DNA from 3 places in the Micromonospora hortensis genome. Region 1 is predicted to be linked to each of the others. Evidence: riboswitches for the same ligand, from Rfam matches in the RefSeq annotation. Region 1 holds a riboswitch; each other region holds the start of a gene.
The links. Region 1 has a riboswitch for cobalamin ahead of NIE111_RS14840 (CbtB domain-containing protein). Riboswitches for the same ligand answer to the same signal wherever they lie in the genome.

Region 1 (3,270 bases):
GGACGGTGGTGGCCGCGTAGCCGTCCCGGGCGAAGCGCTGGCGAGCGGCGTCGAGCAGCAACTGCCGGGTCTCGGCCGCGTCCCGACGGCGACGCTGGGCCGGTTCGCCGGCGGTGTGGCTGGTCGCGAGGACAGGCGGTTCTGCTGCTGTCACGACGCGTTCTGCAAGGGCTGCCCACCGACGCGGCGTTCGGTGCGCCCTCAACCTGCTCGCGGTGCGCCCAGTCGGAGCTGCCAGCGCGTGCCCTGACTGGTGAGCCGGACGACGGCCAGGGGCTCCACGTCCACCTGCCGGTACGTCGCCACCGGAAGACCGAGGGCGTGCACCACAGCGACCCGGATCACCAGTGGGTGGGTGACCGCTATGACACGTCCGCCGGCTCGGTGCTGCTCGTCCAACCAGCTTCCGACCCGATCCCGCACGGCCGTGACGGACTCACCGCCGTGCGGCGCGGAGTCCGGAGCGGACAGCCAGTCGTGCAGCGCCTGTGGCTGCGATTCAGCGATCTCCTCAAGCGTCCGTCCGGACCAGGTCCCGTAGTCACAGTCGGCCAACGCCGTCTCGATCGTCGGCAGCAGGCCGAAGGCGTCGGCGGTCTGTCGGGCGGCCACCGCGGGACTGGACAGGCAGGTGGAGTTCACGCCGAGGAGCCCACGCCGGTCAGCGCCCGCACGAGCCTGGGCGAGGGCGGCGCGAAGGCCACCCTCGTCCAGGCCGTCGTCGACTCCGCCGAAGCGGGCGCGGCGCAGCGCGGCGGTGTGACCGTGGGCGACCAGCCGGAGGCTGGTTCCGGTCACGTGCTCGGCAGTGCGAGGCCGGCCCGGCGACGCCGCTCGTGGTGCATCAGGGCCGCGAACAGCAGGCCGATGCCGGTCCAGAGCACGACCTGGGTGCCGAGCGAGGCCAGTCGGAAACTCCACAGCAGCGTCGCCGGGAAGTCCGCCGGAACCTCCTGGAAGGACGGCATCACCACGTACGACACTGCCGTGACCAGGAGGAACCCGCCCACGGCCGCGGCCGCACGCAACCACGTCGGCGCCTGGGCGCCGACCGACCGGTAGCCCAGCGACCCGGCCCACACGGCCACCAGCCCGAGCACCACCATCAACAGATAGGTGACGGTCCGTTGGTTGATGGTGGCCGGGTCGCCGACCGCCGGTGGGTTCGCCGGGTACTTGAGGAACGGCACGATCACCGCGCCGAGCAGCGCCGCGCCGGCCAGCAGCAGACCCGACCGTCCGTCGTCGTCGCCGCGCCGCCGACGGGACAGCAGGACGTACGCCGTGGCCAGCAGGCCACCCATCGCGGCCCCGAACAGGCCGGTGGCCAGGAACAGCCCGCCGCGCTGACCCGTCCGGCCGACCAGGGCGTCTTCGTGATCGTGGGCACCAGCGGCGGGCTCGGCGTGCGCCGCCGCCTCCTCGATGGCGATGGCCGCCTCGACGTGCGGTTCGCCGGCGACGTACGCGAACGCACCGGCCAGCAGGCCGGCGATCAGGCCAGCCAGCAGCCCGCGGACGAGGACGGCGAGGAACGGGGGAGCGGCGGTGGTGTTCAGTGGCACGGGACGCCCAGCAGGTGCCGGCCGTCGTGCATCAACTCGTGCAGGTACATCCCGCTGCGCGACACCGCGCCCTGGTCGAAGGCGACGACATACGCCAGCAGGGTGAGTGCGGCAACGGTCGCCAGAGCTGTCCACAGCAGACGGGCACTGCCAGCGGGGTGCACCACCGGCTGGCTGGAAGCGGAGCTAGACATGAATACACGAACCTCCCCAGGGATGACGCGTCCCCATCGCAAGGCTGCGGACGACCGAGCGTCCTGGCTCGCGGCCCCCAGTTGTGGTTGGGGAACCGCTCACAGTGGCGCGACCGCGCCGGATTCACACCGGCTTCCCTCGCGTCGCCGCAGATAGTGGGTCGACGGTATCGGTGCCGCCTCAGGCGGTCAACCCGGGCCCCGCGCCCCGAACGCGTCCGGATACCGGCACGTCAACGAGGCGGACCAGCCGCAGGCGCCGGTGGATTCGTCAGACCAAAAGGCGACACTGCCGGAAGCTGGTCGTGACGCGCGTTCCGGGACTCAACAACAGTCTGTTACCGCTAACATGGTCAACCTGCCAGATCGACTCTGTGGCTCCGGGTTGACCCGGAGGGCTCGATCAGCGGCTGGGCGGGGTGTGGGGTGGACGAGAACGCGCCAGGGCGGGTCCGGTGACGACCGGTGACGTCGCGCGACGACCGGGCATCGTCGACGCGCATCATCACCTCTGGGTCCGGGCGCGGCACCCACAGCCCTGGATCGATCCGCACACCATGGCCGCGATCGACGGCGACTTCACGCCGCTCGAGCTCGCCCCGGCGACCCGGGCCGCAGGGGTCACCCAGACCGTTGTCGTTCAGTCCGTCGCCGTTCGGTCGGAGACGCCCGAGCTGCTCGGCATCGCGGCCGACGACCCGCTCATCGCCGGGGTCGTCGGCTGGGTCGACCTGAGCGCCGCCGATGTCGACCGCCGCCTTGCCCGACTCCGCAGGGCGCGCGGCGGCGAACGACTGGTCGGGATCCGGCACCTGGTCCAGTCCGAACCCGATCCGACCTATCTCGACCGTCCCGACGTGCGGCACGGCATTGCCGCGGTCGGCACCGCCGGCCTCGCCTTCGACCTCCTGGTGCGCCACAGTCAGCTGCCGGCGGCCGTCCGGCTCGTCCGCGACATGCCCCAGGTGCGGTTCGTCCTGGACCACCTCGGCAAGCCCCCGCTCGGGCGTGCCGATCTCGGTGACTGGCAGCGCGACCTGCGGGTGCTCGCGGCCGAGGCCAACACCACGGCGAAGCTCTCCGGCCTGGTGACCGAGGTGGACGGCGGGTCCTGGACGGCGTCCGACCTGCGGCCCGCGGTCGAGTACGCCCTCGACGTGTTCGGGCCGGATCGGCTGATGTTCGGCTCGGACTGGCCGGTGTGCCTGCTCGCCACCTCGTACACCCGCTGGGTCACCGTTCTGGGTGACCTGCTGGACCCGCTGTCCGACGACGAGCGGGCCGCGGTCTGGCGTCAGACCGCCGGCCGGGTCTACCGGCTGGCCCCGTCCTGAGACGGCAGCGCCCTTTTCGACCTGGGGACATAGCATGTTATCGATAACATGCTAGCGGCGGCAGTCGATGTCGATTTGGTCTGACGTATGGCTTCGATGGCGCAGGTAACGATGGCAAAACATGCTCGCAAGACCTTGGCAACATACGTGAATGCGTGGCAAGGTAACGCCTGATCG
Region 2 (3,270 bases), on a different contig from region 1:
CGTTGCTGGTCGCCGGACTCTCGTCGGCGGTGCCGATACGGGCCAACCCGAACCCGGCCAACAGGGCCGCCACCAGGCCACCGACGAACAGCGCCAGGTGGGTGTTGCTCAACCGGGACCCAGGCGTCGCGGCGGCGAGGTCCGTGTCGGGCCGTGGTCCGGTGTCGACCGTCAGCTCGTCGTCCGTGCTGGCGAGGGCCGTGGTCACCTGATCGGTAGGCGTCGGATCGACCGCAACGCCCGTGCGGGCCGTGACGACCGTGGTGCCCTTGCGCGCCGCCGGCACTGTGGCGGGCCGCCGTTTGTCGCTCGCGGTACGCGCGACGACGCCGGTCGCCGCACCGGCCTTGCCCCCGACGGTCTTGCCAGCGGCGGTCTTGCCGCCGACGGTCTTGCCCCCGGCGGTTTTGTCCCCGGCGGCCTTGCCGCCGACGGTATTGCCAGTGCCGGCCCTATTCGTGGTACGGGCGCCACCGCCGCGTCGACCGGAGGTCGCCGCCGAGGCACGGCCCCGGCCGGTGGGTGTGCCGGCGGATCGGCGACGCCAGACGACGAACCCGACCGCCGCCCCGACCGCCGCGACCGCCGCCGCCCAGCCGGCCCAGGCCGGTGCCCCGGGACCGCTCTCCTCGGTCGACCCGGTCGACGGGGCCGCCGCAGCCGGCGGGGTCGACGGATCGTCGGCGGTGGTCGGCACCGCCGAGGCCTGCCCGGACGAGTTGTGCTGCTCGGTGGCGGCCACCAGCGCCGGGTCCGGTTGGGTCGACGGCGGGCTCCACCCCTTCGGCGCTGCCGTCACCCGACCGTCGTAGCGGAAGGTCAGGGTGCCCCGCACGGTGTCGCCGTCCGAGGCGACCGACAGGTAGCTCACCGAGTACTGGCCCTTGGCGGGCAGGTGGGCGACGGACACCACCGCGGGGAACCCCGTCGTGTACTCCCGTGGCTCGAACTGACCGTTGACCAGGAAATACTCGCGTACCGGCTTGTCCAGTGGCTTCGGCTCCCCATACGACCAGCCGTTGTCGACACGGACGCCGCCCGGGGCGGTGATCGTGAAGAACGCGTTGGCGGCGGCCTTCTCGGTGAAGTACAGCCGCACCTCCGTCAACGGCTCGCGCACCGTGGCGCCGCTCGCCGGTGTGGACATGGCGAGGGTCCCGTGCGCGGCGGCGGGTTGGGCGGACGCGAGGAGGGCGACCGCCGAGGCGAGGAGGAACGCGAGGAGGCCCGAGACCACCCGCCCGCAAGTCTGGGGGAGACGACGCATCTGGATATCCTCACCCTCGCGAGACTTTTTTCAATAGCTGGCGATCTTCTTCCTCAGACGACAAAAGTTGACGATCAGGCCCTCCGTTGCCGCGGCGGGACGCCCCGGGTGGACACATTCCCTGGCCAGCTATGCTCGCCGACGGCGCTGGTTCGCCCCGTCGTGACCGGCTGGGCGTCGTAAGAGGGAACCCGGTGAAAATCCGGGGCTGCCCCGCAGCGGTGAGTGGGAACGACCGCCGTCATCAGCACTGGGCCAACGGCCTGGGAAGCGACGGCCAGTAGGGGACCGGCGCGACCGGTCAGGCCCGCGAGTCCGAAGACCTGCCGGCGCCGCGTACACAACCGTGTGCGCTGCCGTCGGCCTCGCGGGTGGGCTGAGCGGGTGACGGGCCGTGCGCGTGGTGCACGGCCAGGTCCTCGTCAGCGTGTGTCCGCGACCCGGCGGTGTGGTTTCCCGAGGGACGGACTGCCGCTGTGCATGACACCACCACCACCACCATCGCCGGCCGAGCGCCGTCGGCGTCGCACCTGACCCTTTCGCAGATCATGGACCAGCACCACACCAACCTGATGGGTACGGTGCACGGCGGCCGGATCCTCAACCTCATCGACTCCGTCGCCGGTGTGGTCGCCGCCCGGCACTCCGACGGACCGGCGGTGACCGCCGCCATCGACGAGACGGCGTTTCTCCGCGCGGTGCGGGTCGGCGACGTCGTGCACGTCGACGCCCGGATCACCTGGGCCGGCCGCAGCTCGATGGAGGTGGCCGTCAAGGTGACCGCCGACCGGTGGGACCGGGCGGTGCCGCCCACCGACGTGGCCACCGCCCACCTGGTCATGGTCGCCATCGACGACGACGGTCAGCCTCGGACGGTGCCGCCGCTGCTACCGGAGACCGACGGGGACCGGCGTCGGTACCGGGAGGCGGAGATCCGCCGGAAGCACCGACTGGCGCTGCGACGCGCGTTGCTCGACGGTGCCGAAGACGACTGACCCGCGCTCGGGCCCGCCCGTGGCGGCGCTGGCGCGGTCCGAGGAACCCGCCCCGCCACCTATCCGGTCGGATAGCGTCCACGTGAAGCCTCGATCACGGAGAGTGTGGATGGTTATGCGCGCTGCGGTGTTGCGGGAGTTCGACGTTCCGCTGACGGTCGAGGAGATCGATCAACCCACCCCCGAGCGCGGGCAGGTGCTGGTGCGGATCGTCGCCAGCGGGGTCAACCCGCTCGACACGAAGATCCAGGCTGGAAAGGCCGCGCACGCGCGTGTCGAGCTGCCCGCGGTGCTCGGCCTGGACCTCGCCGGTGTCGTCGCGGCGGTCGGCGCGGACGTGACCGGCTTCGCGCCGGGAGACGAGGTGTACGGGTTGTGCGGGGGCGTCGGCGGCCTTCAGGGCTCGCTGGCCGAGTACGCCGCCGTGGACGCCCGGCTGCTTGCCCACAAGCCGAGGAGCCTCTCGATGCGGGAGGCCGCCGTGCTGCCCCTGGCGGCGATCACCTCCTGGGAGGGGCTCGTCGACCGGGCTGGGGTCCACGCCGGCCAGAAGGTGCTGGTGCACGGCGGTGCCGGCGGGGTCGGATACGTGGGTGTGCAACTCGCCCAGGCGCGCGGCGCCGAGGCGTACGCCACGGGCGGGCCGGCGAGCATGCGGGTGATCGAGAGCCTGGGCGCGGTGCCGATCGACTACACGGCGAGCAAGGTCGAGGAGTACGTCGAGAGGTACACCGGCGGCGAGGGGTTCGACATCATCGTGGACAACGTCGGCGGCGCGACGCTCGACGCGTCGTTCGCGGCGGTACGCACCTATCACGGGCACGTCGTCAGCGCGCTGGGCTGGGGCTCACACTCGCTGGCTCCGCTGTCGTTCCGGGGCGCGACCTACTCCGGCGTGTTCACTCTCTTGCCGATGCTCACCGGCCGGGGCCGCGAACACCACGGCGACATCCTGCGCGAGATCGCGGCGCTGGCCGATGCCGGCGCGTTGCGCCCGCGACTGGACCC
Region 3 (3,270 bases), on a different contig from region 1:
CCGGGGAGGCTGGATCTCCTGGAGGTTGCCCGACCGCTTCGGGATCGTCTATCCGGTGACGGGAATCTTCGCCGAGGCGGCTCTCACCACCCCGGATCCACTGCGCCGCCTGCTCGGGAACGCGCGGAGCACGATTCTGGTGCAGGCGGCTGAGCCGGTCAGCACCACGGCCGTGGTCGCCGCGACCGGGCTGCCGCTCGGTACCGTCGGTGGTCACCTGCGCGTGCTGACGGATGCCGGTTTGCTCCAGAAGCGCCGGTCAGGCCGGGAGGTCCTCTACTGGTGGACGGATGCGGCACGGACGCTGGTAGCCGGGGCCTCATCGTTCTGAAGGGTCACGGCGTCAGGTGCCCGCACCCGGTGCCGGAGAGCGTCTGCCGTCTGGATCAGGCGCCCTCGACGGCCGAGCGGGCCTGCTCGAGCGTCATCGGCTCGGCGTGGCTGGAGACGTACCAGTGGTAGTCGTCGTCGAGCAGTCGCCGGACCAGGTCGAGGTCGAGGCCGTCCTCCGGCCGGCGCACATGGGCCGGCGGCGGGTAGAAGCAGTCGCCCAGCAGCATCACCCCCGAGTCGGGCACCAGCACCACTGTCGAATCCGGCGCGTGCCCGCCGCCGACGTGGCGTAGCTCGACCCCGACCGGCAGCTCGTCCACGTCGACGAAGGTGCGGGTCGGCGGCAGGATGGCGAAGTCTTCCCAGGACGCCATCGCGCGTGCGCGGGCTGAGAAGCTCGGGCGGAGGCGGGCATCGGCGCGTATCTGCTCCTGCAGGTAGGGGTGGCTCCACGGCCGGGCGGCCTCGGCGCGCAGCAGCGACACGGCCGTCTCGTGCCCGACGATCTCCACGCCGGGCCAGGCGCAGGCACCCCACACGTGGTCCCAGTGATGGTGGGTGTAGACCAGCCAGCGCGGCTCCGGAAGCCCGGCGGCGGCCAGCGCGGCCTGGATCTCGCGGGCGTGCGCGGGGCTCTGCCCGGCGTCGATCATCACACTGCCGCGTTCGTCGGCGACGACGGCGACACCGGCCTGGACCGCCTCCGGGTCGGGATCGCCCGGATACCGCCAAACACGGCCCGACAGGCGGTGGAACTGCGGGGCGACCACGATGATCGACCTCCGAGATTGATCGCGGACACTGGTGTGGCGTTCGCCGATCCTAGGTGAGGGTGTCGGCCGGCACCGCCCTGCCGGAGGATCGGCGCAGGTCAGGACTCGTCCGGCCACCTTTGCTCTGCTTACCTATAGGCGCCGGTGACGCTCCGTGTCTGGTGCACATAGGTAAGCAGAGCAAAGGGCGTCGCGCATTGATCTGAGGCATTCCGTCGCGCGGACTCGCGCTCGTACCAATCGTTGAAGCTCGATGAGTCCCGTCCGCCCGGCGGGGTCGGACCGGCGTTGACCGGCGGCGCGGCGGTGTGGCAGCATTCGCGGCCTGACGGCAGTGAAGGAAGTCGGTGCGAATCCGACGCGGTCCCGCCACTGTCACCGGGGAGCGATCCCCCCTCGTGAGTCACGGCCGTGTGTCTGCGGTTGGAAGGCCGGGGGAGAGCGTCGATCCGGAAGCCAGGATACTTCGGCCGTCGGGACGTACCCCAGGGCGTGGACACCCGAGGAGGACCCGATGACGCACGGCGTCTCATTCATCGACGACTATCGTCGTATCGCGCTCCAGGCAGTGCGTTCCAAGGACACCGGCCACCGGCACCGCTGAGCTGATCGCCCGGCGCTGACCGGCCCCGACGCATGCGTCGGGGCGCCGTTCGCGCGGGCCGTCGTACCGGCTGACGCCGTACCCACTCGCATCGCCCCGGTCACCCCGTGAGGGTCCAGGGCGTCACTTTCCGGAGCCTGCCGTGCGCATCCTGCTGCTGTCCACCGCCGACACCGACCTGCTGGCCGCCCGCGCCAGCGGCGCCGACTACCGGTTGGCCAACCCCGCCCGAGTCGCCGCCGAGGAGGTGCCCGCCCTGCTCGACGGGGTCGCCCTCGTCGTCGTACGCCTGCTCGGCGGTCGACAGGCGTGGGCGGACGGCCTCGCCGCGGTGCTCGCCACCGGCGTGCCGACGGTGGTGCTCGGCGGCGAGGCGCTGCCCGACGCCGAGCTGATGGCCATCTCCACGGTGCCGTCCGGGGTCGTCACCCAGTCGCTGGCGTACCTGGTGGAGGGCGGTCCGGACAACCTCGGGCAGTTGGCCCGGTTCCTCTCCGACACGGTGCTGCTCACCGGCGAGGGATTCGCCGCACCCGCGCCCACCCCGGCGTACGGCGTGCACGGCGAACACCCCGCCGACCCGGGCCGGCCCACAGTGGGAATCGTCTTCTACCGGGCACACGCCCTCGCCGGCAACACCGACTTCGTCGACGTGCTCGCGGACGCGGTCCACAAAGCCGGCGGTAACCCGCTGCCGATCTTCTGCGGCTCGCTGCGCGGGCTGACCGCGGGCGCCGGCCCACTCGGGCTCTTCGCCCGCTGTGACGCGCTGCTGGTCACTGTGCTCGCGGCCGGAGGTGCGGTCGCCGCCGACGCCTCCGGTGGCGGCGACGAGGACGCCTGGGACGTCGGCGCCCTGGCCGCCCTGGACGTGCCGGTCATCCAGGCGCTCTGCCTCACCAGCACCCGCGCGCAGTGGGCCGACAGCGACGCCGGCCTGTCCCCACTGGACGCCGCCATGCAGGTGGCCATCCCCGAGTTCGACGGCCGGATCGTCACAGTGCCGTTCTCGTTCAAGCAGATCGACGCCGACGGGCTCTCGGTCTACGCCGCCGACCCCGAGCGGGCCGCCCGGGTCGCCGGGATCGCGGTGCGCCACGCCCGGCTGCGGTACGTGCCGCACGCCGACAAGCGGGTCGCCGTGGTGCTCAGCTCGTACCCCACCAAGCACTCCAGGGTCGGCAATGCCGTCGGATTGGACACGCCGGCCTCGGCGGTCCGGCTGTTCGCCGCGCTGGCCGAGGCCGGCTACGACCTGGGTGACGCGCCACCGCCCGACGACGGTGACGCGCTGATCCACGCGCTGATCGCCGCCGGTGGTCACGACGTGGAGTGGCTCACCCCGGAGCAGTTGGCCGCCGCCGAGGCCCGGATACCGGGGTCGACGTACCGGCGCTGGTTCGACCAGGTCCCGGCCGAGCTGCGGGAGCGGATGCGGGAGCACTGGGGTGAGCCGCCGGGCGAGCTGTACACCGAGGGCGGCGACATCGTGCTCGCCGGGCTGCGCTTCGGCAACGTGGTGCTGCTGATCCAGCCGCCCCGCGGCTTCGGGGAGAACCC

Region 2: it holds a riboswitch for cobalamin, as region 1 does, so the genes downstream of both, NIE111_RS09305 (acyl-CoA thioesterase) here and NIE111_RS14840 (CbtB domain-containing protein) in region 1, are expected to answer to the same signal.
Region 3: it holds a riboswitch for cobalamin, as region 1 does, so the genes downstream of both, cobN (cobaltochelatase subunit CobN) here and NIE111_RS14840 (CbtB domain-containing protein) in region 1, are expected to answer to the same signal.

Annotation. Positions count from the first base shown of each region.
Region 1 is NZ_JAKKFE010000020.1:68,641-71,910, reverse strand. Features, by position in the region: partial or broken gene NIE111_RS32260 (TetR family transcriptional regulator) at 1-154, opposite strand, end outside; gene NIE111_RS14850 (histidine phosphatase family protein) at 202-798, opposite strand; gene NIE111_RS14845 (CbtA family protein) at 795-1,565, opposite strand; gene NIE111_RS14840 (CbtB domain-containing protein) at 1,556-1,759, opposite strand; cobalamin riboswitch at 1,795-1,940, opposite strand; gene NIE111_RS14835 (amidohydrolase family protein) at 2,215-3,093, shown strand.
Region 2 is NZ_JAKKFE010000012.1:160,535-163,804, reverse strand. Features, by position in the region: gene NIE111_RS09310 (DUF8832 domain-containing protein) at 1-1,267, opposite strand, end outside; cobalamin riboswitch at 1,399-1,612, shown strand; gene NIE111_RS09305 (acyl-CoA thioesterase) at 1,816-2,262, shown strand; gene NIE111_RS09300 (zinc-dependent alcohol dehydrogenase family protein) at 2,372-3,270, shown strand, end outside.
Region 3 is NZ_JAKKFE010000030.1:94,790-98,059, forward strand. Features, by position in the region: gene NIE111_RS21925 (ArsR/SmtB family transcription factor) at 1-331, shown strand, start outside; gene NIE111_RS21930 (MBL fold metallo-hydrolase) at 387-1,103, opposite strand; cobalamin riboswitch at 1,419-1,595, shown strand; gene cobN (cobaltochelatase subunit CobN) at 1,853-3,270, shown strand, end outside.